DNA from 3 places in the Streptomyces sp. Je 1-369 genome. Region 2 is predicted to be linked to each of the others. Evidence: riboswitches for the same ligand, from Rfam matches in the RefSeq annotation. Region 2 holds a riboswitch; each other region holds the start of a gene.
What was found. A riboswitch is a leader RNA that binds a small molecule or an ion and turns the genes downstream of it on or off. The one in region 2 is predicted to bind thiamine pyrophosphate.
Positions count from the first base shown of each region.

Region 1: it holds a riboswitch for thiamine pyrophosphate, as region 2 does, so the genes downstream of both, thiO (glycine oxidase ThiO) here and thiC (phosphomethylpyrimidine synthase ThiC) in region 2, are expected to answer to the same signal.
Region 3: it holds a riboswitch for thiamine pyrophosphate, as region 2 does, so the genes downstream of both, NOO62_RS28870 (thiamine ABC transporter substrate binding subunit) here and thiC (phosphomethylpyrimidine synthase ThiC) in region 2, are expected to answer to the same signal.

Region 1 is NZ_CP101750.1:2,444,747-2,454,625, reverse strand. It holds gene NOO62_RS11235 (class II 3-deoxy-7-phosphoheptulonate synthase) at 1-510, shown strand, start outside; gene NOO62_RS11230 (bacterioferritin-associated ferredoxin) at 675-914, shown strand; gene bfr (bacterioferritin) at 932-1,411, opposite strand; gene NOO62_RS11220 (sulfite oxidase-like oxidoreductase) at 1,577-2,209, shown strand; gene NOO62_RS11215 (deoxyribonuclease IV) at 2,229-3,113, opposite strand; gene pknB (Stk1 family PASTA domain-containing Ser/Thr kinase) at 3,198-5,156, opposite strand; gene NOO62_RS11205 (thiazole synthase) at 5,260-6,054, opposite strand; gene thiS (sulfur carrier protein ThiS) at 6,060-6,272, opposite strand; gene thiO (glycine oxidase ThiO) at 6,269-7,483, opposite strand; TPP riboswitch at 7,481-7,594, opposite strand; gene NOO62_RS11190 (NAD(P)/FAD-dependent oxidoreductase) at 7,725-8,975, shown strand; gene NOO62_RS11185 (Rv2175c family DNA-binding protein) at 9,041-9,406, shown strand; gene thiE (thiamine phosphate synthase) at 9,483-9,879, shown strand, end outside.
Region 2 is NZ_CP101750.1:4,410,272-4,420,150, reverse strand. It holds gene NOO62_RS20120 (IclR family transcriptional regulator) at 1-161, shown strand, start outside; gene NOO62_RS20115 (SsgA family sporulation/cell division regulator) at 276-719, shown strand; gene NOO62_RS20110 (YibE/F family protein) at 835-2,232, opposite strand; TPP riboswitch at 2,304-2,459, shown strand; gene thiC (phosphomethylpyrimidine synthase ThiC) at 2,452-4,257, shown strand; gene NOO62_RS20100 (hypothetical protein) at 4,359-5,252, opposite strand; gene NOO62_RS20095 (metallophosphoesterase) at 5,433-6,488, opposite strand; gene NOO62_RS20090 (LacI family DNA-binding transcriptional regulator) at 6,730-7,851, opposite strand; gene hisC (histidinol-phosphate transaminase) at 8,328-9,410, shown strand; gene NOO62_RS20080 (cytochrome ubiquinol oxidase subunit I) at 9,708-9,879, shown strand, end outside.
Region 3 is NZ_CP101750.1:6,331,415-6,341,293, reverse strand. It holds gene NOO62_RS28875 (ABC transporter permease) at 1-1,181, opposite strand, end outside; gene NOO62_RS28870 (thiamine ABC transporter substrate binding subunit) at 1,157-2,242, opposite strand; TPP riboswitch at 2,319-2,435, opposite strand; gene rlmN (23S rRNA (adenine(2503)-C(2))-methyltransferase RlmN) at 2,476-3,582, opposite strand; gene NOO62_RS28860 (phosphatidate cytidylyltransferase) at 3,675-4,784, opposite strand; gene frr (ribosome recycling factor) at 4,822-5,379, opposite strand; gene pyrH (UMP kinase) at 5,536-6,297, opposite strand; gene tsf (translation elongation factor Ts) at 6,483-7,319, opposite strand; gene rpsB (30S ribosomal protein S2) at 7,421-8,356, opposite strand; partial or broken gene NOO62_RS28835 (peptidoglycan DD-metalloendopeptidase family protein) at 8,715-9,266, shown strand; gene NOO62_RS28830 (TetR/AcrR family transcriptional regulator) at 9,406-9,879, opposite strand, start outside.

The DNA.
Region 1 (9,879 bases), 2.0 Mb from region 2:
TTCGCCGCCCAGGTGCGCAACCCCATCGGCGTCAAGCTCGGCCCGACCACGACGGCCGAGGAGGCGCTGCAGTACATCGAGCGCCTCGACCCCGACCGCGAGCCCGGCCGGCTGACCTTCATCGTCCGCATGGGCGCCGACAAGGTCCGCGACAAGCTGCCCGAGCTCGTCGAGAAGGTCACCGCGTCCGGCGCGACCGTCGCCTGGATCACCGACCCGATGCACGGCAACACCTACGAGGCGGCATCGGGCCACAAGACCCGCCGCTTCGACGACGTGCTCGACGAGGTCAAGGGCTTCTTCGAGGTCCACAAGGCCCTCGGCACCCACCCGGGCGGCATCCACGTCGAGCTCACCGGTGACGACGTCACCGAGTGCGTGGGCGGCGGCGACGAGATCTTCGTCGACGACCTGCACCAGCGCTACGAGACGGCCTGCGACCCGCGGCTCAACCGCAGTCAGTCCCTCGACCTGGCGTTCCTGGTGGCGGAGATGTACCGCGACCAGTAGTTCTCCCGTCCGTACGCGCGCGTGGGGCGCGGATCCATGTGATCCGCGCCCCACCGGCGTATCCGGGGCTTTTGTGTGCAGGACGTCGCGGGTAAGGTTAGGTTAGCCTCACCGATCAATCGGGACGGCGCTACCGATGAGTCCTGCCCGGGAGGTGAAACCGCGTGTACGTCTGCAACTGCTTCGGGGTCACCGAGGCGCAGGTGAAGAAGCACGCGGCGGACGGTGCCTGCACCCCCCGCCAGATAGCGTCGGCCTGCAAGGCGGGCACGGACTGTGGTTCGTGCGTACGCCGCATCCAGGCGCTGCTCGGCCGGGGCGCTTGCCCCCGCCGTGACCTCGTGGACCAGGGGGAACCGGCTGTGGCGCTGGCTCCCGAGGCGGAACTTCCCGAGGCGGCCTAGCCCGTCGGCTGCTCGGTTCAGCCCTCCGGCTGCTCGATGAGCTGCGCGATGTACAGCGCCTCACCCAGCTTCTCGACGAGCTCGAGCTGTGTGTCGAGATAGTCGATGTGGTGCTCCTCGTCCGCGAGGATCGACTCGAAGATATTTGCGGACGTGATGTCGCCCTTGGCGCGCATCACCTCGATCCCGCGCCTCAGGCGGTCGATCGCCTCCACCTCGACCTGCCGGTCGGCCTGGAACATCTCGGTGACCGTCTGGCCCACGCGTACGTGGAAGAGCCGCTGGTAGTTGGGCAGACCGTCGAGGAACAGGATCCGGTCGGTCAGCACCTCCGCATGCTTCATCTCGTCGAACGACTCGGCACGGGTGTACTTCGCGAGCTTCGTCCAGCCGAAGTTTTCCTGCATCTTGGCGTGGAGAAAGTACTGATTGATCGCCGTGAGTTCGGCGGTCAGCTGCTCGTTGAGAAATTCAATGACCTCGGGGTCGCCCTGCATCGCAGAGGCTCCTTCCGCACGAGTGACTGGGCAGGTAGCGCGCATCCTTGCACCGGTGTTCGGAGGGCGTCCAGTAAGTGCACGCTTAGTAGGAGTTGCCCCGATCGGTGCCACCCGGGCTCCGGCTGGTCACGTCCACCGCCCCGGGTCTGTCAGGATGGAGCCATGGGTCAGCCGGCGGAACGCGCATCTCGACAGGCAGCGGAGCCGGAGCTTCCGCCGGGTCAGCGGCTGCAGCGGGGCTGGCCGGTCACGCACTACGGACCGGTGCCGAAGTTCCGGCCCGAGCGCTGGGAGTTCAGGGTCTTCGGGGCCACGGCGGACGGCGAGAAGCACTGCTGGTCGCACGAGGAGTTCTCCGCGCTGCCCTACGACAGCGTTGTCGCCGATCTGCACTGCGTGACGAAGTTCAGCATGCTGGGCGCGGAGTGGGGCGGGCTCCCGGCCCGCAAGCTCCTGGAGATCGTGCCGCCCGCGGCCAACGCCACCCACGTCATGGTCTGGGCCGAGTACGGCTTCAGCTCCAACATGCGGATGGCGGACTTCGCCTCCGACCGCTCGATCCTCGCCACGCACAAAGGCGGCGAACTGCTCACCGCGGAACACGGTTTCCCGCTCCGCCTCGTGGTGCCGCACCTGTACGCCTGGAAGGGCCCCAAGTGGGTCCGCGGCGTCGAGTACATGACGGCGGACCGCCGCGGCTTCTGGGAGGAGCGCGGCTACCACAACCTGGGCGACCCCTGGCTGGAACAGCGCTACTCGTACCAGGAAGAGCCCGGGGACGGCCCCGAGCTCTGAGCAGTTCCCGCTGGAGCGGCTAGACGCTCCGCAGCTCCTTCAGGCGCGCCACGTCCGCCGCGTGGCCCTCCTTGCCGCCGGGTGTCTCGATGACCAGGGGGACGCCCTCGGTGGCGGGGTGGAGCATCAGTTCCCGGAAGGGCTCCTCGCCGATGTGGCCGGTTCCGATGTTCTCGTGACGGTCCTTGTGGGCGCCGACGACGTCCTTGGAGTCGTTGGCGTGCACGAGCTTCAGGCGGCCCTCGCCGACGGTGTCGACGAGGAGGTCGAGGGTCTGCTTCATGCCGCTCGGGCCCGTCAGGTCGTGGCCCGCCGCGAAGATGTGGCAGGTGTCCAGGCAGATGCCGAGCTTGGGGTGCGAGTCGAGCGCCTCGAAGTACGGGCCGAAGTCCCACGTGCGGGAGCAGAGCGAGGCGCCCTGGCCCGCCGTCGACTCCAGGAGCAGGAACGGGTCGTCGTCATGCGTCAGCTCGTCGAGGAGCGGCAGCATGCGCTCGCGCACCTGTTCCAGGGCGACGGCGCGCTCCCGGCCGCCGGTCGCGGACCCGGTGTGCACGACGACGCCGAGCGCGCCGATCTCACGCGCCCTGCGCAGCGAGTGGCGCAGGGAGTCCACGGACTTGTCGACGGTCGCCTCGGTGTGCGAGCCGAAGTTGATCAGGTACGGCGCGTGGACGTACGCGGGGATCCTCTCGGCGGCGCAGGCCGCGCGGAACTCCTCGTCCTGCTTCGGGTTGCCGGGCGGGGTGGCCCAGCCGCGCGGGTTGGCGACGAAGACCTGGACGGCCTCGGCGCCGAGGTCCCTGGCGTACGAGAGGCCGACGGAGGCGAGTCCGCCGGCCACCGGGACGTGACCGCCCACGGGGTTGCGGGACGTGGTGCTGGGGGAGATGTTGCTGCTCACGCCATCAAGGGTGGCACGCGCCCGGGGGTGCCCCGTCCGGGGGCCCGGGCGCGGGGCTCGGCGTGCGGGACTCGACGCGCGGGTTCAGCGGATCGTGATGGTGATCGTCGAGTTCTTGGGCGCCGTGTCGCCGCCGTCCACCGACTGCTTCTTCACCGTGTCCCCGAAGATCCCCAGCAGCCCGCGGTCCTCGTCCACCTCGAAGCCCGCACCCTCCAGCTCCTCCTTGGCCTCGTCGACGCTCATCCCGGTGACGTCGGGGACCTCGACCATCGGCGGACCCTTGGAGATCGTCAGCTCGACCGTGTCGCCCTCGGCGATCGTCTCGTCCGCTTCGGGCGACTGCTTGGCGACGTCGCCCTTGTCCTCGTCGGAGTTGACCCGCGACGGGGCGATCCCGACCTTGAGCCCGGCGTCCTCCAGATCGGCCCTCGCGTCGTCCTCGGACTCGCCGGTCACGTCGGGGACCTCGACCGGGCGGCCCTTGCTGACGACCAGGGCGACGGCCGAGCCCGCCTTGCGGGTGAAGCCGGACCGCGGGTCCGTGCTGATCACGGAGCCCTTGTCGATGGACTCGTCGAACTTCTTGGTGACCATGCCCGGTGCGAGTCCGGAGTTCTTGAGCTCCTTCTCCGCCTTGGCCAGCGGGATGTTCTCGAGGTCAGGGACCTTCACGGTCTCCGGGCCCAGGGAGATGGTCAGCGTCACCCCGTCGTTCTGCCGGATGCGGTCGCCGGACGCGGGGTCGGTCTTCATGACCGTGCCGCGCTTGTCCGTGTCGCTGTAGGTGCGCTTGATGTCCTTCACGTCGAGCCCGGCGTCGTCGAGCCGCTGCTTCGCCTGCGCCTCGGTCTTCGCGAGGAGCGGCGGGACCTCCGTGAACTGGCCCGAGTTGATGTACCAGACGCCGGTGCCGATGCCGAGGACGAGCAGGACGCCGGCTATGACCACGAGCGTGCGGCGGCGTGGGTCGAACCGCCTGCGGGAGCTCCGGGCGGGGGCGGGCGGAGCGGGTGGTCCCGGCGGCGGGGTCGCCAGGACGCTGGTGCGGTTCAACGCGTCCTCGCCGCTCCGCTCACCCTCGGCGGGCAGCGGGAGCTGGACGGAGCGTGCCGCGCGCGGGATCACGCTCGTACGGTCCTCGGAGCCGTCGTGGTCCGCCGGGTGCGCCTGCGGGGGCACCGCGTCGAGCTGCTCCTCGGTCAGGGCGGCACGCGCCTCCCTGGCCTGGGCGAGCAGCGCCACCGCGTCGTACGGACGGACGTCGGGATGGCGCGCCGTGGCCGAGGCGACCAGCTCGTCGAGCGCGAACGCGAGCCCGGGGACGGCCGCCGACGGGGGCGGCACGTCCTCGTTGAGGTGCTGGTAGAGGACCTGGGCGGGGGAGTCCCCGGAGTGCGGCTTGGCGCCGGTCAGCATTTCGTAGAGCACGACCCCGCACGCGTACACGTCCACGCGGGTGTCCGCCGTGCCGTGCTCGATCTGCTCGGGGGCGAGGTAGGAGACGGTGCCGAGGACCGTGCCCGTCGTGTTCGTGACGGTGTCCACCGCGCGGACCAGCCCGAAGTCGGCGACCTTCACACGGCCGTCGTCCCCTATGAGGACGTTCTCCGGCTTCATGTCGCGGTGCACGAAGCCCGCGCGGTGCGCGGCGCCGAGCGCGGCGAGGACCGGCTCCAGGATGTCGAGCGCCGCCCGCGGCTGCAGGGCCCCGCGCTCGCGCAGCACGTCGCGCAGGGTGCAGCCCGCGATGTACTCCATCGCCAGATAGACGTACGACCCGTCCGTGCCCTGGTCGAAAACGCCGACCACGTTCGGATGGGAGAGGCGGGCCACCGACTTGGCCTCGCGGATGAAGCGGTCGACGAAGGAGGCGTCCGCCGCCAGCGTCGGGTGCATCACCTTGAGCGCGAGCTCGCGGTCGAGGCGGGTGTCCACGGCCCGGTAGACCGTGGCCATCCCGCCGACCGCGATGCGCCCGTCGATGCGGTAACGGCTGTCGAGCAGCTGCCCGACGAGCGGGTCCTGAAGGGTCGTGTCCACGCAGGGGAGTCTACGAGCCGCCGCCGACACCTCGTCCCGGGCGGGCGCCCTCACGGCTGGACTGCAGCCGAGCTGTAACAGGCGGAGCCCCTGGGGGGACTGCTCAGAACGCGGGCCGCTCCGGGTCGAGGCGTGCCATGCCCTCCGCGGGCGAGGACGCCTCCGCGAAGTGCCGACGCGGAATGCGGCCCGCCCGGTGCGCGAGGCGCCCGGCCTCCACGCCGTACCGCATGGCCTCGGCCATCAGGACCGGCTCCTGCGCCCGCGTCACCGCCGAGGCGAGCATCACGCCCGCGCACCCCAGCTCCATCGCGATCGCCGCGTCGGACGCCGTGCCCGCGCCCGCGTCGAGGATCACCGGCACGCGCGCGTGCTCCACGATCAGCTGGAAGTTGTGCGGATTGCGGATGCCGAGACCGGAACCGATGGGCGACCCGAGCGGCATGACCGCCGCGCAGCCCACGTCCTCCAGCTTCCGCGCGAGCACCGGGTCGTCGTTGGTGTACGGCAGGACCGTGAAGCCGTCGTCCACCAGCGTCTCCGCGGCGTCCAGGAGCTCGACGGGGTCGGGCAGCAGGGTCCGCTCGTCGGCGATCACCTCCAGCTTCACCAGATCCGTGCCGAGCGCCTCCCGTGCGAGCCGGGCGGTGAGGACGGCCTCGCCCGCCGTGAAGCAGCCCGCGGTGTTGGGCAGCACGCGGATGCCGAGCCGGTCGAGCACGGAGAGCACGGAACCCTGGACGCCCGGGTCGAGCCTGCGCATCGCGACCGTGGTCAGCTCCGTGCCGGACGCGACGAGGGACCGCTCCAGGATGTCGAGGCTGGGCGCCCCGCCCGTGCCCATGATCAGGCGCGAGGAGAGGGTGAGCCCGCCGATGACGAAGGGGTCGTCTGCCATGGTGTTCAGCCTCCCTGTACGGCGGTGAGTACTTCGACGCGGTCACCCGCGGAGAGGGCCGTGGTGGGCCACTGCGCGCGCGGGACGACGGTTTCGTTGAGGGCGGCGGCGACACCGGAGTGCGCCGAGGAGAGGGTGGCCACGAGGGCTTCGAGCGTGGTGCCCGAGGCCACCTCGCGTTCCTCCCCGTTGACGGAGACGGCGAAGGGTGTGCTCATGCGGGCTGCTCCGTGTCGTGCTGCGTGCGGGCCGGGGCGGAGATCTCGGGGGACGCGCCGTCGAAGCGGCGCGGGGTGAACGGGAGCGCCTCTTCCGGGAGCGCGCCCGTGGTCAGGGCGTGCGCCATGACGTCGCCCGTGACGGGCGTCAGGAGGACGCCGTTGCGGAAGTGCCCGGTGGCCAGGTGGAGCCCGTCGAGCCGTGTCGGGCCGAGCATCGGCGCGTTGTCGGGGGAGCCGGGGCGCAGACCCGCGCGGGTCTCGGTCAGCGGCAGCTCGGTGATGCCGGGCACGAGCTCGTGCGCGTCCCGCAGCAGTTCGTACACGCCGCCCGCGGTGACCGTGGTGTCCCAGCCGAGCTCCTCGCTGGTCGCGCCGACGACGAGCTCGCCGTTCTCGCGCGGCACGAGGTAGACGTGGCTGCCGCGCACCACGGCCCGCACGGTGCGGCTCAGGAACGGGGCGTAGGGCCCGGGCACCGTAAGACGCAGGACCTGGCCCTTGACGGGGCGCACGGGCGGCAGGACGTCGTCGGGGACGCCCGCGAGGCGCCCGCTGAGGCTGCCCGCCGCGAGGACCGTCAGACCCGCGCCCAGCTCGGTGCCGTCCGCGAGGACGACGCCGTGCGCACGGTCGCGTACGACCGACAGACGCTCGGCCCAGGCGCGGTGGAAGACCACACCGGCCCGCTCGCAGGCCACCACGAGCGCGCCCGCGAGCCGCCGCGGGTCGATCTGGTGATCGCCGTCGACCCGAAGGCCGCCGCGCACACCCGGCGCCAGCATCGGTTCGAGGCGACGGCACTCGCGGCCGTTCAGCCACTCGGACTCCAGGCCCGAACGCTGCTGCAGGGCGTGCAGTTCGCGCAGGTGGGCACGGTCGTCGGAGTCCAGCGCGACGGCGAGCGTGCCGCACGCGCGGTAGCCGAGGTCGTGGCCGCTCGCCTCGGTCAGCTCGTCGGCGAACGCCGGATAGCGCCGCGCGGAGGCGATGTTGAGGCCGAGCAACGTCTGCTCGCCGTAGTGGAGTTCGGTGACGGCGGCCAGCATGCCCGCCGCGACCTGGGCGGCGCCGCCGCCCGGCTCGGGGTCCACGACCGCCACGGAGAGCCCCCGCTGCGCGGTCCGCCAGGCCGTGACCAGGCCGATGATGCCGCCTCCGACGATCAGGACGTCAGAGGTGGCGGATGGTGATGTCGTACGTGGATGCATGGGCGTCCAGCCCCTCCCTTCGCCGGCATGACCCGGATCAGGTTCGTACGGTCGGAGGCCGTCCCAGCCTCCCTCTCAGCCCGGTGCGTCCGGGCTCCCGCGAGTGCTCTGCACGGGCCACCCTAGCCCGTCGCTTCGTGCGGCAGTAGGGGAGCTGTCCGGGTATGGGCGGTGACGTTGTGTCAGAGATCTCCCCGACCACACCTGAGGGCGCCCTCGACAACCGCCCTAGAGTGATCGGGTGAGCGAGCAGCAGAGGCAGAGCGAGCAGCAGCAGAGCGGGAAGCGGCGACAGGCGGAGCGGCACGTCGTGGTCGTCGGCGCCGGGATGGCCGGCGTGCAGACCGCGGTGGCCCTGCGCGAGCAGGGCTTCACGGGCCGGGTCACCCTCGTCGGCGCCGAGCCGCACCCGCCGTACGACAGGCCACCGCTGTCCAAGGCGGTGCTGCTCGGCAAGGCGGAGGGCTCCACCTTCGACATCGACTTCCCGGCGCTCGGCATCGAGCTGGACCTGGGCCGCGAGGTCACCGGCGTGCGCCCCGCCGACCACGAGCTGGACACCGCCGACGGGGCCCTCACGTACGACGTCCTGGTCCTCGCGACCGGCGCCGAACCGATCCGCCTGCCCGGCACCGAGAACATCCCCGGCGTGCACCTGCTGCGCACCCTGGACGACGCCGCGCGGCTGCGCCCGGTCCTCGCGGGGCAGCACGACGTGGTGGTCGTCGGGGCGGGCTGGATCGGCGCGGAGTTCGCGACCGCCGCGCGCGAGGCGGGCTGCTCCGTCACCGTCGTCGAGGCCGCGGGCAGGCCGCTCGCGGGGGCGCTCCCCGAGGAGGTCGCGGCCCCCATGGCGGGCTGGTACGCGGACTCCGGAGCGGTCCTGCGCACCCACGCGCGCGTGGAGCGCGTCGAACCCGGCGCCGTCGTCCTGTCCGACGGGACCACGCTGCCCGCGACCGCCGTCGTCGTCGGCATCGGGGCACGGCCCGCGACGGGCTGGCTCACCGGCTCCGGCATCGAGCTCGGCACGCACCGCGAGGTCGTCACCGACGAGGGCCTGCGCACGTCGGCGCCGGACGTGTACGCGGTCGGGGACTGCGCCTCGTTCCCCTCCGGCCGGTACGGCGAGCGGCTCCTCGTGCACCACTGGGACAACGCACTCCAGGGGCCGCGCACGGTGGCGGCGAACATCATCGGTGAGACGCCGGCCGCGTACGACCCCGTGCCGTACTTCTGGTCGGAGCAGTTCGGCCGCTTCGTGCAGTACGCGGGACATCACGCCGGGGCCGACGAGCTGGTGTGGCGCGGGGACCCGGACGGCATGGCCTGGTCGGTGTGCTGGCTGCGGGACGGCGCCCTGGTCGCGGTTCTCGCCGTGGGCCGCCCCAGGGACCTGGCGCAGGGCCGTCGGCTGATCGAGTCGGGTGCGCGCCTCGACCCGGCACTGACGGCGGACCCGTCGATTCCGCTGAAGAAGGCGGTGCTGTAGCGGGCCGCTCGCCGGTGGGGCGGTGCCACCCGGTGCGTGTCAGTGGCCGGAGATACGCTTGACCCGTGACCGAGATTGACGCAAAGACCGATGCTCTCGTCCCCGAGTGGCTGCACCTCCCCGACATCGCGGAGATGCTCGACATCGAGGTGACCCGTGTGCGCCAGCTGGTCAAGGAGGGCCAGGTGATCGCCGTGCGCCGCGGGGAGAACCGGGCGCTCCAGGTGCCGGCCGCCTTCATCGACGGCGACAAGGTCGTCAAGGGCCTCAGCGGCACCCTGACGCTCCTGCGGGACGACGGTTTCTCCGACGAAGAGATGCTCGAATGGCTCTTCACCCCCGACCCGAGCCTGCCCGGCACCCCCGCGCAGGCGCTGAGCGAGAATCGCGGCACGGAGGTGAAGCGCCGCGCCCAGGCGCTCGCCGTCTGACCTGAACACATCGTCCGGTGTGCGGGCCGCTGATCCCACGCGGCCCGCACACCACCGACAACGGGGGGACCTCTCCATGGCCGCAGACCGCCGCGACCGGCTCGCCGACGCCCGGCTCTACCTGTGCACGGATGCCCGCAGGCGCCAGGGGGACCTCCCCGAGTTCCTCGACGCCGTCCTCGCGGGCGGCGTCGACATCGTGCAGCTGCGCGACAAGGGCATGGAGGCCGGCGAGGAGCTGGAGCACCTCCGAGTCTTCGCGGACGCCGCCTGCAGGCACGGCAAGCTCTTCGCCGTGAACGACCGCGCGGACGTCGCCCACGCCATCGGCGCCGACGTGCTGCACCTCGGCCAGGGCGACCTGCCCGTCCCCGCGGCCCGCGCCATCCTCGGCGGCAGCGCCGACGTGCTGATCGGCCGCTCCACGCACGCCGAGTCGGAGGCCGCCGCGGCCGCCGTCCAGGAGGGCGTGG
Region 2 (9,879 bases):
CACTGTGCGCCGCCGTCCCGATCATGGCCGGCGACACCGCGGCGACCATGGCCATTTCCGTCCCCTCCGCACAAGCCGACCGACTGCTGCCGGCAGCCGAGAAGTTGCAACGGGAGATCGGAAAGCTACTAGGGACACTCGCCTTCTCTATCAGCATCTGAAAACTCACTCCTTGTGATCTGGTACTTACGTTGCGCAAGATGCGAGGGGTGTCAGGGAGCTGGTTCCTGGCCACGTGAGGGCCTCGAGGGCCAAGTGACGGGGTAGGGCGCGAGATGGGCGAGACCGAGACGGTGCAGGCAGAGGTCATGATGAGCTTCCTCGTTTCCGAGGAGCTGTCGTTTCGCATCCCGGTGGAGCTGCGATACGAGCTCGGGGATCCCTATGCCGTGCGGCTGACGTTCCACTTGCCGGGGGACGCCCCGGTGACGTGGACCTTCGGGCGGGAGCTGCTGATCGACGGGGTGGGCAGGCCGTGTGGGGACGGGGACGTGCGCGTCGAGCCCACCGATTCCCCGTTGCTGGACGAGGCCCTGATCAGGCTTCAGGTCGGCGGGGACCAGGCGCTGTTCAGGGTGGGTATTCCTCCGCTGCTCGCCTTCCTCGACCGTACGGACAAGTTGGTGCCGCTGGGGCAGGAGCGGGCACTCGCCGACTTCGATGCGGACCTCGACGAAACGCTCGACCGCATCCTCGCGGAGGAGCAGAACGCGGGTTGAACCGCTGACATAAACGGACGGAGGCCCACGGCATTTTGGTGCATTTCGAGAGCCGACGCCTGCGGCCCCGCAGCCGACGCTTGCGGCCATGCAGCCAACACCCGCGGTCCCACAGCTAACGCTTGCGGCGCCTTCCCTTTCCCCCGCGGGCGGCCCGGGTCGCCCCGATCGACGCGGTGCGCCCGGGCGTGGTGGAGCGGTCCGCCGAGACGACCAGGGCGGCCAGTGCGGTCGTGACCGGCACTGAGGCGACCAGACCGATCGAGCCGATCAGGGTGCGCACGATCTCCTCGGCGACCAGTTCGCTGTTGGCCACCGTGCCCACGCTGGACTGGGCGATGGAGAAGAGGAGGAGCAGGGGCAGTGCGGCGCCCGCGTAGGCGAGGACGAGGGTGTTGACGACCGAGGCGATGTGGTCGCGGCCGATGCGGATGCCCGCGCGGTACAGGCCGCGCCAGCCCATCGTCGGGTTGGCCTGATGCAGCTCCCAGACCGCGGAGGTCTGGGTGACCGTCACGTCGTCGAGGACACCGAGCGAGCCGATGATGACGCCCGCGAGCAGCAGGCCGCTCATGTCGATGGACGGATACAGGCCATGGATGAGGCCGGTGTTGTCGTCCGTGTTGCCGGTGAGCGCGGCCCAGCCGATGAAGAGCGAGCCGAGGAGGCCGATGAGGAGGAGGGAGATGAGGGTGCCGAGTACGGCGACGGAGGTCCGGGCTGTCAGGCCGTGGCAGAGGTAGAGCGCGATCAGCATGATGGCGCTCGCCCCGATCACCGCCACGACCAGGGGGTTCGAGCCTTGGAGAATCGCCGGCAGGATGAAGAACGTGAGCACCATGAAGCTGATGGCGAGGGCGACCAGGGCCATCACGCCGCGGAGTCGGCCCACGACGACGACGGCGAGCGCGAAGATGCCGGCCAGGAGCGCCATCGGGATCTTGCGGTTCACGTCGGTGACGGAGTACTGCAGTCCTTCGGGGGCCTTGGGCTCGTAGGCGACCACCACCTGTTGGCCCTGCTTCAGTTGGCGTGGCGAGTCGGGCTGGATGATCTCCGTGAAGGTGCGGCCCTTGTCGTCGCCGCTGGTGACCTTGACCGTCGCCTTCTTGCAGATGCCCGTGGCGGTGGACTGTGCGGACTGGCCCTCGGCGGTGGAGGTGTCGCCGTTCGGCGGGGTCTGCGAGGGGCTGAGGTCCTTGCAGGGCAGCTCCTGCACCTTCGTGACGCTCGCCGACTGTGTCTGCCGGTCGAAGCCGACGCCGGTGCGTTCGTGGCTCGGCGTGCCACCGGGCCAGAGCACCACGAGGCCCACGACGACCGCTGTGGCGAAGGGGATCAGTACCGCGGCGATGACCTTGCGCAGGTGCTGGGAGACCGGTGCGGCCGGGCCGTGGCTGTGGGAATGCCCGTGTCCGTGGCCGTCTCCGTGGCCATGTCCGTGGCCCTCCGGAGGCGTCCCGGAGGCGGGCGGCTGCGAGGGCGGCGGGGGCGGCGGCTCTGTGGTGGTCACTGCCCGATCATCGCAAGAACGGGAGGGGCCCTCTGTTCAGCGCGCCCGACATGACGCTAGCGTGGAGCCACCTTTGCAATCGCGGGAGCTCGGAGCACCGGGCTGAGAGGGCGCTGACCTCCGTACGAAGCGGCACAAAATGTGCACGAGCCGTACGGGATTCGCTGCGTCGACCGCCGAACCTGTTACCGGGTAATGCCGGCGTAGGGAGTAGGTCTCATGACCACATCGGACGCACGCACGCCTGCCTCGACGCAGAACGACCAGAACCACCAGGTCCAGAGCGACGAGGCCGGGAAGTCCATCGGCTGGCACAAGGCGTATGTCGAGGGTTCGCGCCCCGACCTGCGGGTGCCGGTCCGACAGGTGCACCTCACCAATGGCAAGGCCGTCACCCTGTACGACACTTCGGGTCCGTACACCGACCCGTCGGCCGAGACCGACGTCCGCCGCGGGCTGGCGCCGCTGCGGGAGAACTGGATCATCGCCCGCGGCGACACGGAGGAGTACGTGGGCCGTCCGCCGCGTCCCGAGGACGACGGCATCAAGCACACCTCGCCCCGCGGCGGGCTCAAGAACCTGGACGCGGTCTTCCCCGGCCGCCCCCGCCAGCCCCGACGCGGCCGTGACGGTCAGGCGGTGACGCAGCTCGCGTACGCCAGGCGCGGCGAGATCACGCCCGAGATGGAGTTCATCGGGATCCGCGAGGGCATGGACCCGGAGATCGTGCGGGAAGAGGTCGCCGCGGGCCGCGCGGTGATTCCCGCCAACGTGAACCACCCGGAGATCGAGCCGATGATCATCGGCAAGAAGTTCCTGGTGAAGGTGAACGCGAACATCGGCAACTCCGCGGTCACCTCCTCCATCGAGGAGGAGGTGGACAAGATGACCTGGGCGACCCAGTGGGGCGCCGACACGGTCATGGACCTCTCCACCGGCCGCAACATCCACACCACCCGCGAGTGGGTCCTGCGCAACTCCCCCGTGCCCATCGGCACCGTCCCCCTCTACCAGGCCCTGGAGAAGGTCGACGGCAAGGCCGAGGAGCTGACCTGGGACATCTACAAGGACACGGTCATCGAGCAGGCCGAGCAGGGCGTGGACTACATGACGGTCCACGCGGGCGTGCGCCTCCCGTACGTGCCGCTCACCGCGCGCCGCAAGACCGGCATCGTCTCGCGCGGTGGTTCGATCATGGCCGCCTGGTGCCTCGCGCACCACAAGGAGAGCTTCCTCTACGAGCACTTCGAGGAGCTCTGCGAGATCCTCGCGGCGTACGACGTGACGTACTCGCTCGGCGACGGCCTGCGGCCCGGTTCGATCGCGGACGCCAACGACGAGGCGCAGTTCGCCGAGTTGCGGACGCTCGGGGAACTCAACACGATCGCCAAGCGTCACAACGTACAGACGATGATCGAGGGCCCCGGGCACGTCCCGATGCACAAGATCAAGGAGAACATCGACCTCCAGCAGGAGATCTGCGAAGAGGCGCCGTTCTACACGCTCGGCCCGCTGACCACGGACATCGCGCCCGCCTACGACCACATCACCTCCGGCATCGGCGCCGCGATGATCGGCTGGTGGGGCACGGCCATGCTCTGCTACGTCACGCCGAAGGAGCACCTGGGCCTGCCCAACCGCGACGACGTGAAGACCGGCGTCATCACGTACAAGATCGCGGCGCACGCGGCGGACCTCGCCAAGGGGCACCCGGGCGCGCAGGACTGGGACGACGCGCTCTCGGACGCGCGCTTCGAGTTCCGCTGGGAGGACCAGTTCAACCTGGCCCTCGACCCGGTCACGGCGCGGGAGTTCCACGACGAGACCCTGCCGGCCGAGCCCGCGAAGACGGCGCACTTCTGCTCGATGTGCGGGCCGAAGTTCTGCTCGATGAAGATCTCGCAGGACATCCGGCGCCAGCACGGCGGCGACCTCGGCTCCGAGGACATCGAGGCGGGCATGGAGCAGAAGTCCAAGGAGTTCGCAGCCGCGGGCAACCGGGTCTATCTGCCGATCGCCGACTGAGAGCGATCGCCGACTGAGGCTCCGTGGTCCCGCCCCCCAGTGGGGCGGCGGGGCCACGAAGCGGTGGTGCGACCCCGAAGCGGTCCGGTTCGGCCGGGCCGCTACTCCGGCTTGTGGTCGGGCCCGCCGAAGTCGGGGCTGGAGAAGTCCGGGCTCGAGTAGCTCGGCCGCGGTCCTGCCGGGCCGCCGTCCGGGCTGCTGAACCCCGGCCTGTGATAGCCGAGTTGCGGCATGCGGCCACCGGCACCGCCGCCGCCCGGCTTCCCCGACGGCGTACGGCCGGCGGGAGCGCCGCCCGGCTCCGTCAGGGCCTCCCGGAGGAACGGCACGACGCCCCGCTCGAGGAGCGCCCGGCCCCAGTCTTCCCTGGCACGGGACACCTCCTCGAGCTGCTCGCCGTGGAGCCCCGCAGGGAGCGAGGTGGACCCGTTGCGCAGGGCGGTCAGGAGCAGACCGACCGCGGCGACCAGGATGGCCCCCGCGGTGAGCGCGCCGAACAGCCATCCCGCGGTGAGCAGGGTGTCCGCGAAGGCGGGCTCGGGGTTGAGCATCTTCAGGATGTAGCCGACGAGCAGGAAGATCGCGGCGGCCGTCCCCGCGAGGACGGGTGCGAGGACCGCGACTACGGCGATCGCGCCGGCGCCCGCCGCTGCCGCAGGTTCGGCGACCTCACCCATGGTGGTGGCGAGGCTGACGCCGCCGGAGCCCGACTCCGCGGCGCTCTGTCCGCTCCCTTCGCGGATCGAGGTGGATGTCGGTCGAGGTTCGCGCAACTCCTCGCGAACCTTCACGTAGTGCGCGTACTCAGCCGCGGCCGCGGCCGTGATCAGTGCTGTCGCGTTCAGGGCCATGGTGCGCAGTTGTTCGGTGTTGAGCCGCCGGCCCACTGCGGCGAGTTCGGGACGGTCAGGTGCGGTGCGCAGCGCCTCGTCGAGGATCCGCTCGTACTCGGGGCGGTCCTCATTGAGCAGGTGTGGAGCGCTGTTCATGTGCATCCCCCGATGCTCCGTAGGGCTGAGGCTCGCATGGCTACGAGCCGTTGGGCAGAAACGGAGGGGAGCCTGCTACGGATAAGCCGATGGTAGAGCCGTGACGGCACGCGGTGACAGGGGGTTTCCGGAAATTGCCCCCCTGGCCAGCGTGATCGTGTAGGGGGGCGGCTGCTCGCGGAACGCTCAGACGGGCAGCGGGAGTTGGCAGACCAGCAGCTTTCCGGCCATGGTCACTCCGCCGTCCATGGCGATGGCCAGGCCGTCGGCGTACACGTGCGGTCCCTCGATGACCGGACCCGCGCCGTCCGACTCGTCCTCGGAGCCGACGTCACCCAGGAGGTAGGGGATGGGGCTGTGACCGTGGACGATGCGTGTGCCGCCGTACATGTCGAGAAGTTCGCGTACGGCCGAGGGGCCCGACTCGTCGCGGAACGCGAAGCGCTTGGTGAACTTGCGGAAGAGGTCCCAGCAGTCGTCCGCGTCGTTGCGCGTGAGGGTCTCCCGGATGGTGTCGTTCACCGCCTCGATCGAGTCACCGTAATCCAGATAGGCGGTCGTGTCGGAGTGCACGAGCAGGTGGCCGTCGGCTTCCTCCATCGCGTCGAGGCGGGCCATCCACTGCAGGTGGTGGTCCTCCAGGCGCTCCATGTCGGTCTTCTGCCCGCCGTTCAGGAGCCAGGCGGCCTGGAAGGTGGCGGTGCCGGCGCCCGAATTCACCGGGGTGTCGCCGAAGCGTTTGGCGCCGAGCAGGAGCAGCTCGTGGTTGCCCATGAGCGCCTTGCAGTACCCGCCGGCGGCGGCGGCCTCCGCGGAGAGCCGCATCACGAGGTCGATGACGCCGATGCCGTCGGGCCCGCGGTCGGTGAAGTCGCCGAGGAACCAGAGGCGCGCGTTGCCCGCGGACCAGTTGCCCTCGGCGTCGAGGAGGCCCTGCTCCTGGAGGGCCGCGACGAGCTCGTCCAGGTAACCGTGCACGTCGCCGACGACGAACAGCGGGCCGTACTCCTCGTTCGCCCGCGGCTGCGGGGGCTCCGGCATGACCTGCACCTGGACGGTGTCACCACGGTTGATGACGGGCAGGTCGCGCTGGGTCGGGGTGTACCCCTCCTCCGGCGCCGCGCCTGGCTCGCCGGGGCTCGCCGGGGCGGGTCCGGTCGTCTCATGGACGTACGCGGGAACGCGGAAGTCGCGCAGCGTCGCCGTCCGCACATCGGGTCCCTGACCGGCCCCCTGAGTCATCGACCCCTCCACCACCATTGCGCCGCATCTGCACCGAGATCGGACTGCTTGGTCGCAGCGGCCCGCGGTGTCGTCCGCCCATCATAGGAATGCGGCTCCCGCTGTGTGGTGCACCAGGGGTGGTGAATCGGTGCCGGACCACGATTCACCGCGCTTTTCTCCCGAATTGGGCAGAGGTTTCCCCGCTGGTGGCGGGTTGGATGCCTACCTCTGCCCGGGTCGGGGGTATGGGCGGGAGCGATCAGCCGGAGCCGGGCGAGCGGGGCGGGCTGACCGTCGTGCGCGGCGGACGTCGCTCGGACGAGGTGCGCACGATCAGTTCGGTCGGTATCACCTGCTCGACCGGACGCCCCGAATCGAGGCCCTCGATGGCGTCGATCAGCAGCTGGACGACGGCTGTGCCGATGCGCCGCGGCTTGAGGGAGAGCGTGGTGATGGGCGGTTCGGTGGTGGCGTACACCGTCGACTCGCTGCAGCAGACGAGCAGCAGGTCGTCGGGGACGCGCAGGCCGTACCGCCGGGCGGCGGCGAGCAGGTCGGTGCCGTTGGGGTCGAAGAGGCCGTAGACGGCGTCGGGCCGGTCGGGCCTGGCGAGCAGCCGGTCGGCGGCGACGGCGCCCGCGCAGGGGTCGTGCGCGGGATAGGACTCGTAGACCGGGTCCTGGCCGACGCGTTCGCACCAGCGCAGGTAGGCGGTCGTGGACAGGTGGGTGTAGGTGTCCGTGGTGGTGCCGGTGAGCAGGCCGATCCGGCGGGCGCCGGCGGCGGCCAGGTGGTCGAGGATCTCCAGGACCGCGGCCTCGTGGTCGTTGTCGACCCAGGCGGTGACCGGCAGGGATCCTGCCGGGCGGCCGTCGGAGACCACCGGCAGGCCCTGTCGGACCAGCTCGCTGACCACGGGGTCGTGGTCGGAGGGGTCGACGACCACGGTGCCGTCGAGTGCGACGTTGGACCATACGTCGACGGGGCTGCGGCGGGAGGTGGCGGGCAGGATGACCAGGGCGTAGCCCCGGGCGAGTGCGGCCGAGGTGGCGGCTCTGGCCATCTCGGCGAAGTAGGCGAATTCGGTGAAGGTGAAAGGTTCATCCCCGTACGTCGTCACGGTCAGGCCGATGAGGCCCGACTTGCCGGTACGGAGGGTGCGGGCCGCGGCGGACGGGCGGTAGCCCAGCCGTTCTGCGACCTCGCGGACGTGGCGTCGGGTGGCGTCGGGCAGCCGACCCTTGCCGTTGAGGGCGTCGGAGACAGTCGTGATGGAGACACCGGCGGCGGCGGCGACGTCTCTGATGCCCGCTCGACTCTGCCGGTTGCCCCGGCGTGCGGTCTCCGCTCGGCTCACCTGGTGCTTCCCTGCTGCTGTCATGGCGAGCCGATAGTAGGGCTCATGGGGGTGGGTAGCAGGGACGCATATTCACTCGTTGACAGGCACGTTTCTGCATGGCAGAGGAGGGGCAATGGCCTTGGAATGCAAGGGAGTTGCCGGGTTCGAAGGGTAGCTGCCCCTGATCGTCGCGCGCGGACCTGCCAAAGGTGTCAGGTCTCGAAGAGGTCTCAACTCACCTTCACGAGGGACGCGCGCCACGGAGTGAGCTACCGGCGCGTGAGGGAGCGTGGGGCGCTCCCCCCTCTCCGCACGCCTTGGGCGGGCGACGGACCCGGGGGGGGATCCAGGGTGCGGATCCAGGGTGCGGATCGGAGGGGCGGATCGGAGGGGCGGATCCGGAGGGTTCGTACGCGGATTCCGGCAGGCCATTCGCAGCGGGGCCGAATCCTCATAAGGTAAGCAGTATTCGAACTGATGTGACGGCAAGAGCGTGCATGGCCCAGAGGAGGACTGCGGTGAGCGAGACGAACCCGAGGCTGCGTGCCGAGCTTGAGGGGATTCCCACCTACAAGCCGGGCAAGCCCGCTGCGGCGGCCGACGGTCCCGCAGCCTACAAACTGTCCTCCAACGAGAACCCCTATCCGCCGCTGCCCGGCGTGATGGAGAGCGCACTCGCCGCCGCCGGGTCCTTCAACCGTTACCCCGACATGGCGTGCACGGCCCTGATGAGCGAGCTGGCCGACCGCTTCGGAGTGCCCACGTCGCACATCGCCACCGGCACGGGTTCCGTCGGCGTCGCCCAGCAGCTGCTGCAGGCCACGTCGGGACCGGGGGACGAGGTGATCTACGCGTGGCGTTCCTTCGAGGCGTACCCGATCATCACGCAGGTCAGCGGTGCGACGTCGGTGCGGGTGCCGCTGACGGACGGCGAGGTGCACGACCTCGACGCGATGGCCGACGCCATCACCGACCGCACCCGGCTCATCTTCGTCTGCAACCCCAACAACCCCACGGGCACCGTGGTCCGCAGGGCCGAGCTGGAACGGTTCCTCGACCGGGTGCCGAGCGACGTCCTGGTCGTCCTGGACGAGGCGTACCGCGAGTTCATCCGTGACCCCGAGGTGCCGGACGGCATCGAGATCTACCGAGACCGGCCGAACGTCTGCGTCCTGCGTACGTTCTCGAAGGCGTACGGCCTCGCGGGACTGCGCGTCGGCTTCGCGGTCGCCCACGAGCCGGTGGCCGCCGCGCTGCGCAAGACGGCGGTGCCCTTCGGTGTGAGCCAGCTCGCGCAGGACGCGGCGGTGGCGTCGCTGCGTGCCGAGGACGAGCTGATGGGCCGGGTCGGTTCGCTGGTCAACGAGCGCACGCGGGTGGTCGAGGCGCTGCGCGGGCAGGGCTGGACGGTGCCCGAGACGCAGGCGAACTTCGTGTGGCTGCGGCTCGGGGACCGTACGGCGGACTTCGCGGCGGCGTGCGAGAAGGCCGGCGTGGTCGTGCGGCCGTTCGCGGGCGAGGGGATGCGGGCCACGATCGGCGAGACCGAGGCCAACGACATCTTCCTGCACGCGGCGGAGGCCTTCCGCAAGGAGTTCTAGGAGCGAGTTCTAGGAGCGAGTTCAGGGAGCGAGTTCCAGGGTCCTTCGGGGCTCTGGCTTCTGGAAGGCCTCGGGCGGTGCCCGGGGCCTTCTTTCGTGCCCGCTCAGGACGGTCCCGTCACCCGGTCCGGCCGTACCCGTCGGTAAGGGGGACCCCCCTTTCGGGTTTCGACAGCTCGTACGACATAATGCTTGTGAATGTGAACGCGTTCACAAGCGTGCCCCGGTTCGTCCCGAGATCAGTGGGAGAAAAGGGACGAATGTTCGCTGTGGGCACGGCGAGTAAGGAGAGACGCAGTGGACCTGGCTCTGGCGCCGGAAACCCTGGCGCGATGGCAGTTCGGCATCACGACCGTCTACCACTTCCTGTTCGTTCCCCTGACGATCTCGCTCGCCGCCCTGACGGCGATCCTTGAGACGGCATGGGTGCGGACGGGCAAGGAGCACTACCTCAGGGCGACGAAGTTCT
Region 3 (9,879 bases), 1.9 Mb from region 2:
AACCCGCGCACGAGACGCCCCGCGCGCCGCGTGAGGGCGGCGGCCGCGAGCCCACCGATCACCACGGCGATGGCCGTGGCGACGATCGCGTACTGCAGTGAGTTCCCGATCGCCTCGATCGGCGGCACGAGGAAGGCACCGCCGTCCGCCGAGGTCAGCTCCTTGTAGTACGCGAACCCGAAGCCGTCGGGCCCGTCGAAGGACCGCTGAACCAGCACACCGAGCGGCAACAGGATCAGCAGCACAACCGTCACCATGACGAACCCCAGCAGCGTCCACTGCCCGGCGCCACGCGGCCTGCGTGCCACGGCGGACGCGTCGACGAGCTTCAGCGCGCTCTCGCGCCGCCGCACCGTCCACGCGTGGATCGCCAGGATCAGGCCGACCGCGGCGAACTGCACGAGGGTCAGGACGGCGGCCGTCGGCAGATCGAGGAGCTGCGCGGTCTGCCGGTAGATCTCCACTTCGAGCGTCGAGTACGCCGGACCCCCGAGGATCTGCACCACGCCGAAGGAGGTGAAGGTGAAGAGGAAGACCATGAGCGCGGCGGCCGCCACGGCCGGTGCGAGCGCGGGCAGCGTCACCGTCCGCCACGCCGTCCACCGGGAGGCGCCGAGCATCCGCGCGGCCTCCTCCTGGCGCGGGTCGAGTTGTGACCAGAGGCCGCCCACGGTCCGTACGACGACGGCGTAGTTGAAGAAGACGTGCGCGAGCAGGATCGCCCACACCGTGGTGTCAAGGCGTACGCCCCACAGCTCGTCGAAGAGCCCGCCCCGCCCGATCAGCGCGAGGAACGCCGTGCCGACGACGACCGTCGGCAGCACGAACGGCACGGTGACGACGGCCCGCAGCACCCGCTTGCCCGGGAAGTCGAAGCGCGCGAAGACGTACGCGCCGGGGAGCGCGATCAGCAGCGTCAGCGCCGTCGACGCGAGCGCCTGCCAGGTGGTGAACCACAGCACGTGCCGGATGTCGGACTCCCCGAGCACGTCCGTGATCCGCCCGAACTGCCAGACGCCGCCGATGTGCAGCCCGCGTGCGACGATCGCCGAGACCGGGTAGGCGAAGAAGAGCGCGAAGAACGCGACGGGTACGGCCATCAGACCGAGCCGCGCCGCGCTCCCGCGCCGGGACCCCGCGTGTGGACGGGGTTTCGCTACTTCAGTACGAGCGAGGTCCACGACTTGATCCACGGCTCGCGGTTGTCGGCGATCTTCTTCGGGTCCATGGTCTGCGGCGCGTCGACGGTCACGCCGTGCTCGGTGAACAGCTTCGGCAGCTTGGTGCCCTCGCGGACCGGGTTCACGAACATGCTGAGCGGCATGTCCTCCTGGAACTCCTGGCTCGCAAGGAAGTCGAGGAGCGCCTTGCCGCCCTTCTCGTTCCCGGCGTTGCTGAGCAGGCCCGCGTACTCGACCTGGCGGAAGCACGTGCCGGTCGCGACGCCGGTCGGCGCCTGCTTGGGCTGCGGCTTGCCGTAGAGGACCTCGACGGGCGGCGAGGAGGCGTACGAGACCACGAGCGGCCGGTCCCCCTTGGCCTTCTTGCCGCCCGCGGACCCGGAGAACTCCTCGTTGTAGGCCTGCTCCCAGCCGTCGACGACCTTGACGCCGTTGGCCTTGAGCTTCTTCCAGTACCCCGTCCAGCCGTCGTCCCCGTACTTGGCGGCGGTGCCGAGCAGGAAGCCGAGGCCGGGCGACGAGGTCGAGGCGTTCTCGGTGACGAGCAGGTTCCTGTAAGCGGGCTCGGTCAGATCAGCGAAGGACTTCGGCGGCGCGAGCTTCTTGTCGGCGAAGTACTTCTTGTCGTAGTTGACGCAGATGTCACCGCTGTCGACGGGCGTGACGCGATGCTTGCCCCCGTCGACCCGAAACTCCGGCTTGACCTCGTCCGAGCCCTTGACCTCGTAGGACTGGAAGAGCCCGTTGTCGAGCGCCCGCGAGAGCAGCGTGTTGTCGACGCCGAAGAAGACGTCGCCCTGGGGGTTGTCCTTGGAGAGGATCGCCTTGTTCACGGCGGCACCCGCGTCACCGTCCTTGAGGACCTTGACCTTGTACCCGGACCGCTTCTCGAAGTCCTTCAACACGTCCTTGGAGACATTGAAGGAGTCATGACTGACGAGGGTGACACTCTTCGAGTCGGATGTGCCGGACCCACCGTCGGAGCTGCCGCACGCGGAGACGGCGACGAGCCCGATGCCCACCGCCACGGCGGTGAACGTGACCTTCTTGGTGCTGCTCACTGACTTTCCTCCTGGGTGACCAGGAGAAGACGCGGCCCCGCCCGCACGCCAATGGCACGCGGGCAGGGCGCTACAGCTTGAGTGATGCCCGAACTTCCTACCCAGAATGACCTGGGCGAGGTTCAGAGGGTCTGCGGCCCACCTGTCCAAGTGGCCGCACTCTCAGCGCTGTGGCGCTCCCCTGTCGGAATATGCAGATGTGTGTACTCGTACGGAGCCGTACGCCCGCCAGACTACCTCTCGGCCGCCGCCAGCTGGCCGCACGCCCCGTCGATCTCCTGGCCCCGGGTGTCCCGGATCGTGACCGGCACACCGTGGGCGGCGATGGCCTCCACGAAGGCCTTCTCGTCCTCGGGCCGCGAGGCCGTCCACTTGGAGCCCGGCGTCGGGTTGAGCGGAATGAGGTTGACGTGCACGGGCTTGCCCTTCAGCAGCCGCCCGAGCCGGTCACCACGCCAGGCCTGGTCGTTGATGTCGCGGATCAGCGCGTACTCGATGGAGAGCCGGCGCCCGGACTTCGCGGCGTACTCCCACCCCGCGTCCAGCACCTCCCGCACCTTCCACCGCGTGTTGACGGGCACGAGGGTGTCGCGCAGCTCGTCGTCCGGCGCGTGCAGCGAGATCGCGAGCCGGCACTTGAAGCCCTCGTCCGAGAACCGGTGGATGGCGGGCACGAGACCCACGGTCGACACGGTGATCCCGCGCTGCGAGAGCCCCAGGCCGTCGGGCTCGGGGTCGGTGAGGCGTCGAATGGCCCCGGCCACGCGGTTGTAGTTGGCCAGCGGCTCGCCCATGCCCATGAACACGATGTTCGACAGCCGGGCGGGCCCGCCCGGAATCTCACCGTCCCGGAGCGCACGCATGCCATCAACGATCTGATGCACGATCTCACCGGTCGACAGGTTCCGGTCGAGACCGGCCTGTCCCGTGGCACAGAACGGACAGTTCATGCCGCAGCCCGCCTGCGAGCTGATGCACATGGTGACCCGGTCCGGATACCGCATGAGCACCGACTCGACGAGCGTCCCGTCGAACAGCCGCCACAACGTCTTGCGCGTCGTGTCGTCGTCACAGCTGATGTGCCGCACCACGGACATCAGATCGGGCAGCAACGCCTCCCGCAGCTTCTCGCGCGACCCGGCCGGAATGTCGGTCCACTCGGCCGGGTCGTGCGCATACCGCGCGAAGTAGTGCTGCGACAGCTGCTTGGCACGGAACGGCTTCTCGCCAGTGGCGGCGACGGCTTCCTTGCGCTCGGCGGGCGTGAGGTCAGCGATGTGCCGCGGGGGCTTCTTGGCACCGCGGGGCGCGACGAAAGTGAGTTCTCCGGGTACAGGCATGGTCCTTCCAGTGTCGCAGACATACGACAAGGGGCCCGCCGCCCTGTGGACAACGAACCCCTCACGCACATCTACGCAGGTCAGACCCCGTGTCAGCCGGACCCCACGAACGCCACGAGCAGCAGCCACACCACTGGGGCGGTCGGCAGCAGGGAGTCCAGGCGGTCCATGATGCCGCCGTGGCCGGGCAGCAGCGTGCCCATGTCCTTGATGCCGAGGTCGCGCTTGATCATCGACTCACCGAGGTCGCCGAGCGTGGCGCTCGCCGCGACGGCGAAGCCGATCACCAGGCCCTGCCACCACACACCGTCGTCGATGAGGAAGTGCAGGCACAGCGCGCCCGCCGCCATCGCGAAGGTGACCGCGCCGACCAGGCCCTCACGGGTCTTGCCGGGGCTGATGCGCGGCGCCAGCTTGTGCTTGCCGAAGCGCCAGCCGATCGCGTACGCACCCGTGTCGCTGACCACGGTCAGGAGCAGGAACGTGAGGACCCGCTGCGGACCGTCGTCCGCGGTGAGCATCAGCGCCACGAAGGTCGCGAGGAACGGGACGTAGAAGGCCGCGAAGACCCCCGCCGTGACGTCCTTCAGATAGCCCTCGGGCGGCTCCGTCATGCGCCAGACGAGGACGGCGAGCGCGGTGAGCGCCATCGCGACCCACGCGCCCTCGGTCCCGCGCACGTACCCCGCGACGACCATCGCCGCGCCGCCCACCGCGAGCGGCACGAGGGGCGCCTTGATGCCCTTGCGCTCCTCCAGGCGGGAGGTGAGCTCCCACAGACCGACCACGACGGCGACCGCTATGACGCCGATGAAGACGGCCTTCACGATGAACAGCGACGCGATGATCACCGCGCCGAGTCCCACACCGACTCCTATGGCTGCCCCGAGATCGCGGCCCGCGCTCTTCTTCTGCGGTGCGGCCGGGGCGGGCTGCGGCTGTGGTGCGCTGGGCATGGGCTCCTGCGGAGGCTCGTCACGGAACAGGGGGCCGCCCATCCGAGTGGCCCCCCGGTCGTCGTCCTGGTCTCCGCCGGTCACGGGTACGTCGGGCACGATGGGCATGGGCTGCGTCTCGGACGGAAACAGCGCGTCCTGCGCATCGTACGCGGGACCCGGCGGGGTCGCCCCCTGGCCGGGCCCCTGGTCGGACGGCCCCCAATACCCGGTTCTGGGCGGCGCCCCCCAGGAAGAGTCGTTCACGGATCGATTTCCTGATTCCTCGGACTCGAGCCTCGGCTCAGACTTCGAGCAGCTCGGCTTCCTTGTGCTTGAGCAGCTCGTCCACCTGGGCGACGTACTTCGCGGTGGTGTCGTCGAGCTCCTTCTCGGCGCGGCGCCCCTCGTCCTCGCCGACGTCGCCGTCCTTGATCGCCTTGTCGAAGGCCTCCTTGGCCTTGCGACGGATCGACCGGATCGAGATCTTGGAGTCCTCGGCCTTGGTCTTGGCGACCTTGATGAACTCCTTGCGGCGGTCCTGGGTGAGCTCGGGGAAGGTCACCCGGATGATGTTGCCGTCGTTGCTCGGGTTGACGCCGAGGTCGGAGTCCCGGATGGCCTGCTCGATGTTGCGCAGCGCGCTCTTGTCGAACGGGGTCACCACGGCCATCCGCGGCTCGGGCACCGAGAACGAGGCCAGCTGGTTGATCGGCGTCAGCGCGCCGTAGTAGTCAGCCACGATCTTGTTGAACATCGCCGGGTGCGCACGGCCGGTGCGGATCGCGGCGAAGTCCTCCTTGGCGACCACGACGGCCTTCTCCATCTTCTCCTCGGCCTCGAGGAGGGTCTCTTCGATCACCACTTGCTCCTGCGTGTCTTGAGTGGCCCGGCTAGCACGGGGCGGCCGGCTGCGTCGCGTCTCTTTCCTGCACGGTGTCCGACCGGCAGGGCTTTGTCCATCCCCTCAAGGCCCGTCTCCCAGACGTTCCTTGAGGCTGGCCCAGGTCCCTCGGGGTCAGGCCCGGCTTCCCTGGTCGCCCACGAGTGTGCCGATCTTCTCACCCTTGACGGCCCGCGCGATATTGCCCTCGGAGAGCAGCTCGAAGACCAGGATGGGCAGCTTGTTGTCCCGGCACAGCGTGATGGCGGTCATGTCGGCGACCTTGAGGTCGCGCGTGATGACCTCGCCGTAGCCGAGGGAGTCGAACTTCACCGCGTCGGGGTTGGCCTTCGGGTCGGAGTCGTAGACGCCGTCCACGCCGTTCTTGCCCATCAGCAGCGCCTCGGCGTCGATCTCCAGGGCGCGCTGCGCGGCGGTGGTGTCGGTGGAGAAGTACGGCATGCCCATGCCGGCGCCGAAGATGACCACACGGCCCTTCTCCAGGTGGCGCACGGCGCGCAGCGGGATGTACGGCTCCGCGACCTGCCCCATGGTGATGGCGGTCTGGACGCGGCAGTCGATGCCTTCCTTCTCCAGGAAGTCCTGCAGCGCGAGGCAGTTCATGACGGTGCCGAGCATGCCCATGTAGTCGGAGCGGGCCCGGTCCATGCCGCGCTGCTGGAGCTCGGCACCGCGGAAGAAGTTGCCTCCGCCGATGACGATGGCGATCTGGGCGCCGTCACGGACGACGGCGGCGATCTCCCGGGCGATGGCGTGCACCACGTCGGGGTCGACCCCGAGGCCGCCCCCACCGGCGAACGCCTCGCCGGAGAGCTTCAGCAGGAAGCGTCCGGCAACTTTGCCGTCATCACTCTTCGAGTCGGCCTGGGTGGTCATGTGGTTCTCGCTTCTCTTACTCGGCACAACATACGAAGAAGGCCACTGCCGGTGGGGTGTCGTTCGCATCCCATGCTCGGCAGTGGCCTCCTCGTCAGATCCTGCGGTCGTACGTCGCGCACGGGACCGTGCGCGGGCGACCGCTGTCGACCCTATACGGGTCTACCGTCGATCGCGGTACGGACTCAGATGCCGACCTTGATGCGCGAGAAGCGCTTCAGGGTGACACCGGCCTCGGCGAGAACCTTCTCGACCGACTTCTTGTTGTCCAGCGCGTACGGCTGGCCGAGGAGGGTGGCCTCCTTGAAGAAGCCGTTGACGCGACCCTCGACGATCTTCGGGAGGGCAGCCTCGGGCTTGCCTTCGGCGCGAGTGGTCTCCTCGGCGACGCGGCGCTCGGTCTCGACGACGTCGGCCGGCACGTCCTCCTTGGTGAGGTACTTCGGCGCGAAGGCGGCGATGTGCTGCGCGATGCCCTTGGCCAGACCGGCGTCGGCCTTGTCCAGCTCGACGAGGACACCGATCTGCGGGGGCAGGTCGGGCATCGTGCGGTGCATGTACGCGGAGACGTAGGCGCCCGAGAACTGCGCGAAGCGGTCCAGGACGATCTTCTCGCCGAGGTTGGCGTTGGCCTCGTCGACGTACGCCTGGACGGTCTTGCCGGCCTCGATCTCGGACGCGAGCAGCGCGTCGAGGTCGGCCGGGGACGTCTTGGCGATGTGGGCGGCGAGGTTGTTCGCGACGGCCTGGAACTTCTCGCCCTTGGCGACGAAGTCCGTCTCGCACTTCAGCTCGACGATGACACCGGAGGTGTTGTCGTCGGCGATGAGGGAGACCACGGCGCCGTTCTCGGCGGAACGGCCCTCGCGCTTGGCGACGCCCTTCTGGCCCTTGATGCGGAGCGCCTCGACGGCCTTGTCGACGTTGCCCTCGGCCTCGTCGAGCGCCTTCTTGCAGTCCATCATGCCGGCGCCCGTGAGCTCACGGAGCTTCTTGACGTCAGCGGCGGTGTAGTTCGCCATGATCGAAAATTCTCTCTCGAAGTCTGAAAGATCTACGGAGGTCTACGGGTGAACGGCGGGGGCCGATGGGGCCCCCGCCGTCAACAACCGAACCTGTGAGGTCAGGCCTGCTCGGCGTCCGCGGCCGCGGCGGGGGCGTCGGCCTGCTCGGCGTCGGCAGCCTTCTCCGTCTCGGCGGACTTCTGAACCTCGGCCTCGGCCTCGTCGGCCTTCGGCTCCTCGGCCTTGGCCTCGTCGGCCTTGGGCTCGTCAGCCTTCTTCTCGCCCTCGAGCAGGTCGCGCTCCCACTCGGCGAGCGGCTCGCCCTGGGCCTTCTCGCCCGGCTTCGAGTCACCGGTGGCAACGCCGGAACGGGCGATGAGGCCCTCGGCGACGGCGTCGGCGATCACGCGGGTGAGCAGGGTGACGGAGCGGATCGCGTCGTCGTTGCCCGGGATCTTGTAGTCGACCTCGTCGGGGTCACAGTTGGTGTCGAGGATGGCGACGACCGGGATGTTGAGCTTCCGGGCCTCGCCGACCGCGATGTGCTCCTTCTTGGTGTCCACGATCCAGACGGCGCTGGGCACCTTGGACATCTCGCGGATACCACCGAGGGTCTTCTCCAGCTTGGCCTTCTCGCGCGAGAGCACGAGAAGCTCCTTCTTGGTGAGACCGGAAGCGGCGACGTCCTCGAAGTCGATCTGCTCGAGCTCCTTGAGGCGCTGCAGACGCTTGTAGACGGTCGAGAAGTTGGTGAGCATGCCGCCCAGCCAGCGCTGGTTGACGTAGGGCATGCCGACGCGGGTGGCCTGCTCCGCGATGGCCTCCTGCGCCTGCTTCTTCGTGCCGACGAACATGACCGTGCCGCCGTGGGCGACGGTCTCCTTGACGAACTCGTAGGCGCGGTCGATGTACGACAGCGACTGGAGCAGGTCGATGATGTAGATGCCGTTGCGCTCCGTGAAGATGAAGCGCTTCATCTTCGGGTTCCAACGACGGGTCTGGTGACCGAAGTGGACGCCGCTCTCCAGCAGCTCCCGCATCGTGACGACGGCCATGGCCGTTCTCCTTGAGAATCTCGGTTGTGCCGCGTGTGCCGGACGGCACTCGCGCCTGACGCCCGCTGTGCGCCTTGCCACTAGTTGTCACTAGGGACCGAGGGGCGCTGACACCGGCTTTTTCATGGCGTGGTGTCGGGGCGTGCGAAGTCGACCCGGTGACCCGGATCGCCAAAAGAAGTGTACGGGACCCGCGGGGTGGCAGGTGACGCCGCTTCCCTTGACCGGGTGAGGACGCTTTCCCTGCCGGGTGGAGACGGTCCCCTGCACGGGTGACGCGGTTGTCCACAAGCGGCTGGTCGTCCACAGAAATGGTCCATGATCCCCGCGGGCGGGCCCGGCGCGGGACGGTTCTCGCATGCGCCCTGAACTGCTGCTGCCCACGCTGGCGGCCCTGCTCGTGACCTTCCTGGCCCCGGCCTCGGCTCCGACCCCTGTGGCCTCGGCCCCTCTGGCCTCAACCCCTCTGGCCTCGACCTGGCCGGTCGGTGCCCGTCCCTCTGTCGTACGGGGCTGGAGTCCTCCGGCGACCGCGTACGGCGCGGGGCACCGGGGCGTGGACCTTGCCGCCGCCCCGGGCTCCGCGGTACGCGCGGTGGCGCCGGGCCGTGTCTCGTTCGCGGGCCGGGTGGCGGGCCGGGGCGTGGTCGCGGTGGAGCTGGAGGGCACGGGGGATCCGCCCCTGCGCACGACGTACGAACCGGTGCGGGCGACGGTGAAGAGGGGCGACACGGTCGCGGCGGGCGCTTCGGTGGGCTTCCTGGAACGCCCCATGGGCCACTGCCCGACGAGCTGCCTCCACTGGGGTCTGCTCAGAGCGCGGACCTACCTGAACCCCCTGACGCTCCTACCGCCGTGGCTCCTGCACCACGGCCCGTCCCGCCTGCTGCCGCTCCACGCCCCACTGCCGCACCGCACACGCCCACCCCTGTACGGCCCACCGCCGGGCCAGGCACGAGCACCGTTCCACGGACCTCTCGGGGGGCCGCCCGCCAACGCCTACAGGCCAGAGCTCAGCTACAGGCCAGAGATCAGCTACAGACCAGGGCTCAGCCCCGGACCCCCCGCAGCGCCATGGCCACGGCTGCCTCCGTGATGGCGTCCGGCCGCTCCGCCACCCCGAGCTCGATGCGCCGGACCGCGGCGTCCACGATGCCCTGGAGCAGCATCGCCGCCATCCGGGGCTGCTCGTGGCCCAGCTCGTCCAACGCCTCGACGATCATCGCGATGAGGCCACCGTGCGCGGCGCGGATCTTCTCCCGGGCCCCGGCGTCCAGCTCGCTCGCGGAGATGGCGACGACGGCGCGGTGCCGTCGGTCCCCGACCAGCGCCAGCTGTCGTCGTACGTAGGCCTCTACCTTGCCCTCGGCCGACTCCGCGCACTCCATCGCCGCCGAGACCTCCGCCGCCCAGACGGGGAAGTCGACCTCGCACAGCTCTTCGACCACGGCCGCCCTCGACCGGAAGTACTCGTACACGGACGACCGGGCAAGACCGGTGCGCTCGGCGAGCGCGGGGAAGGT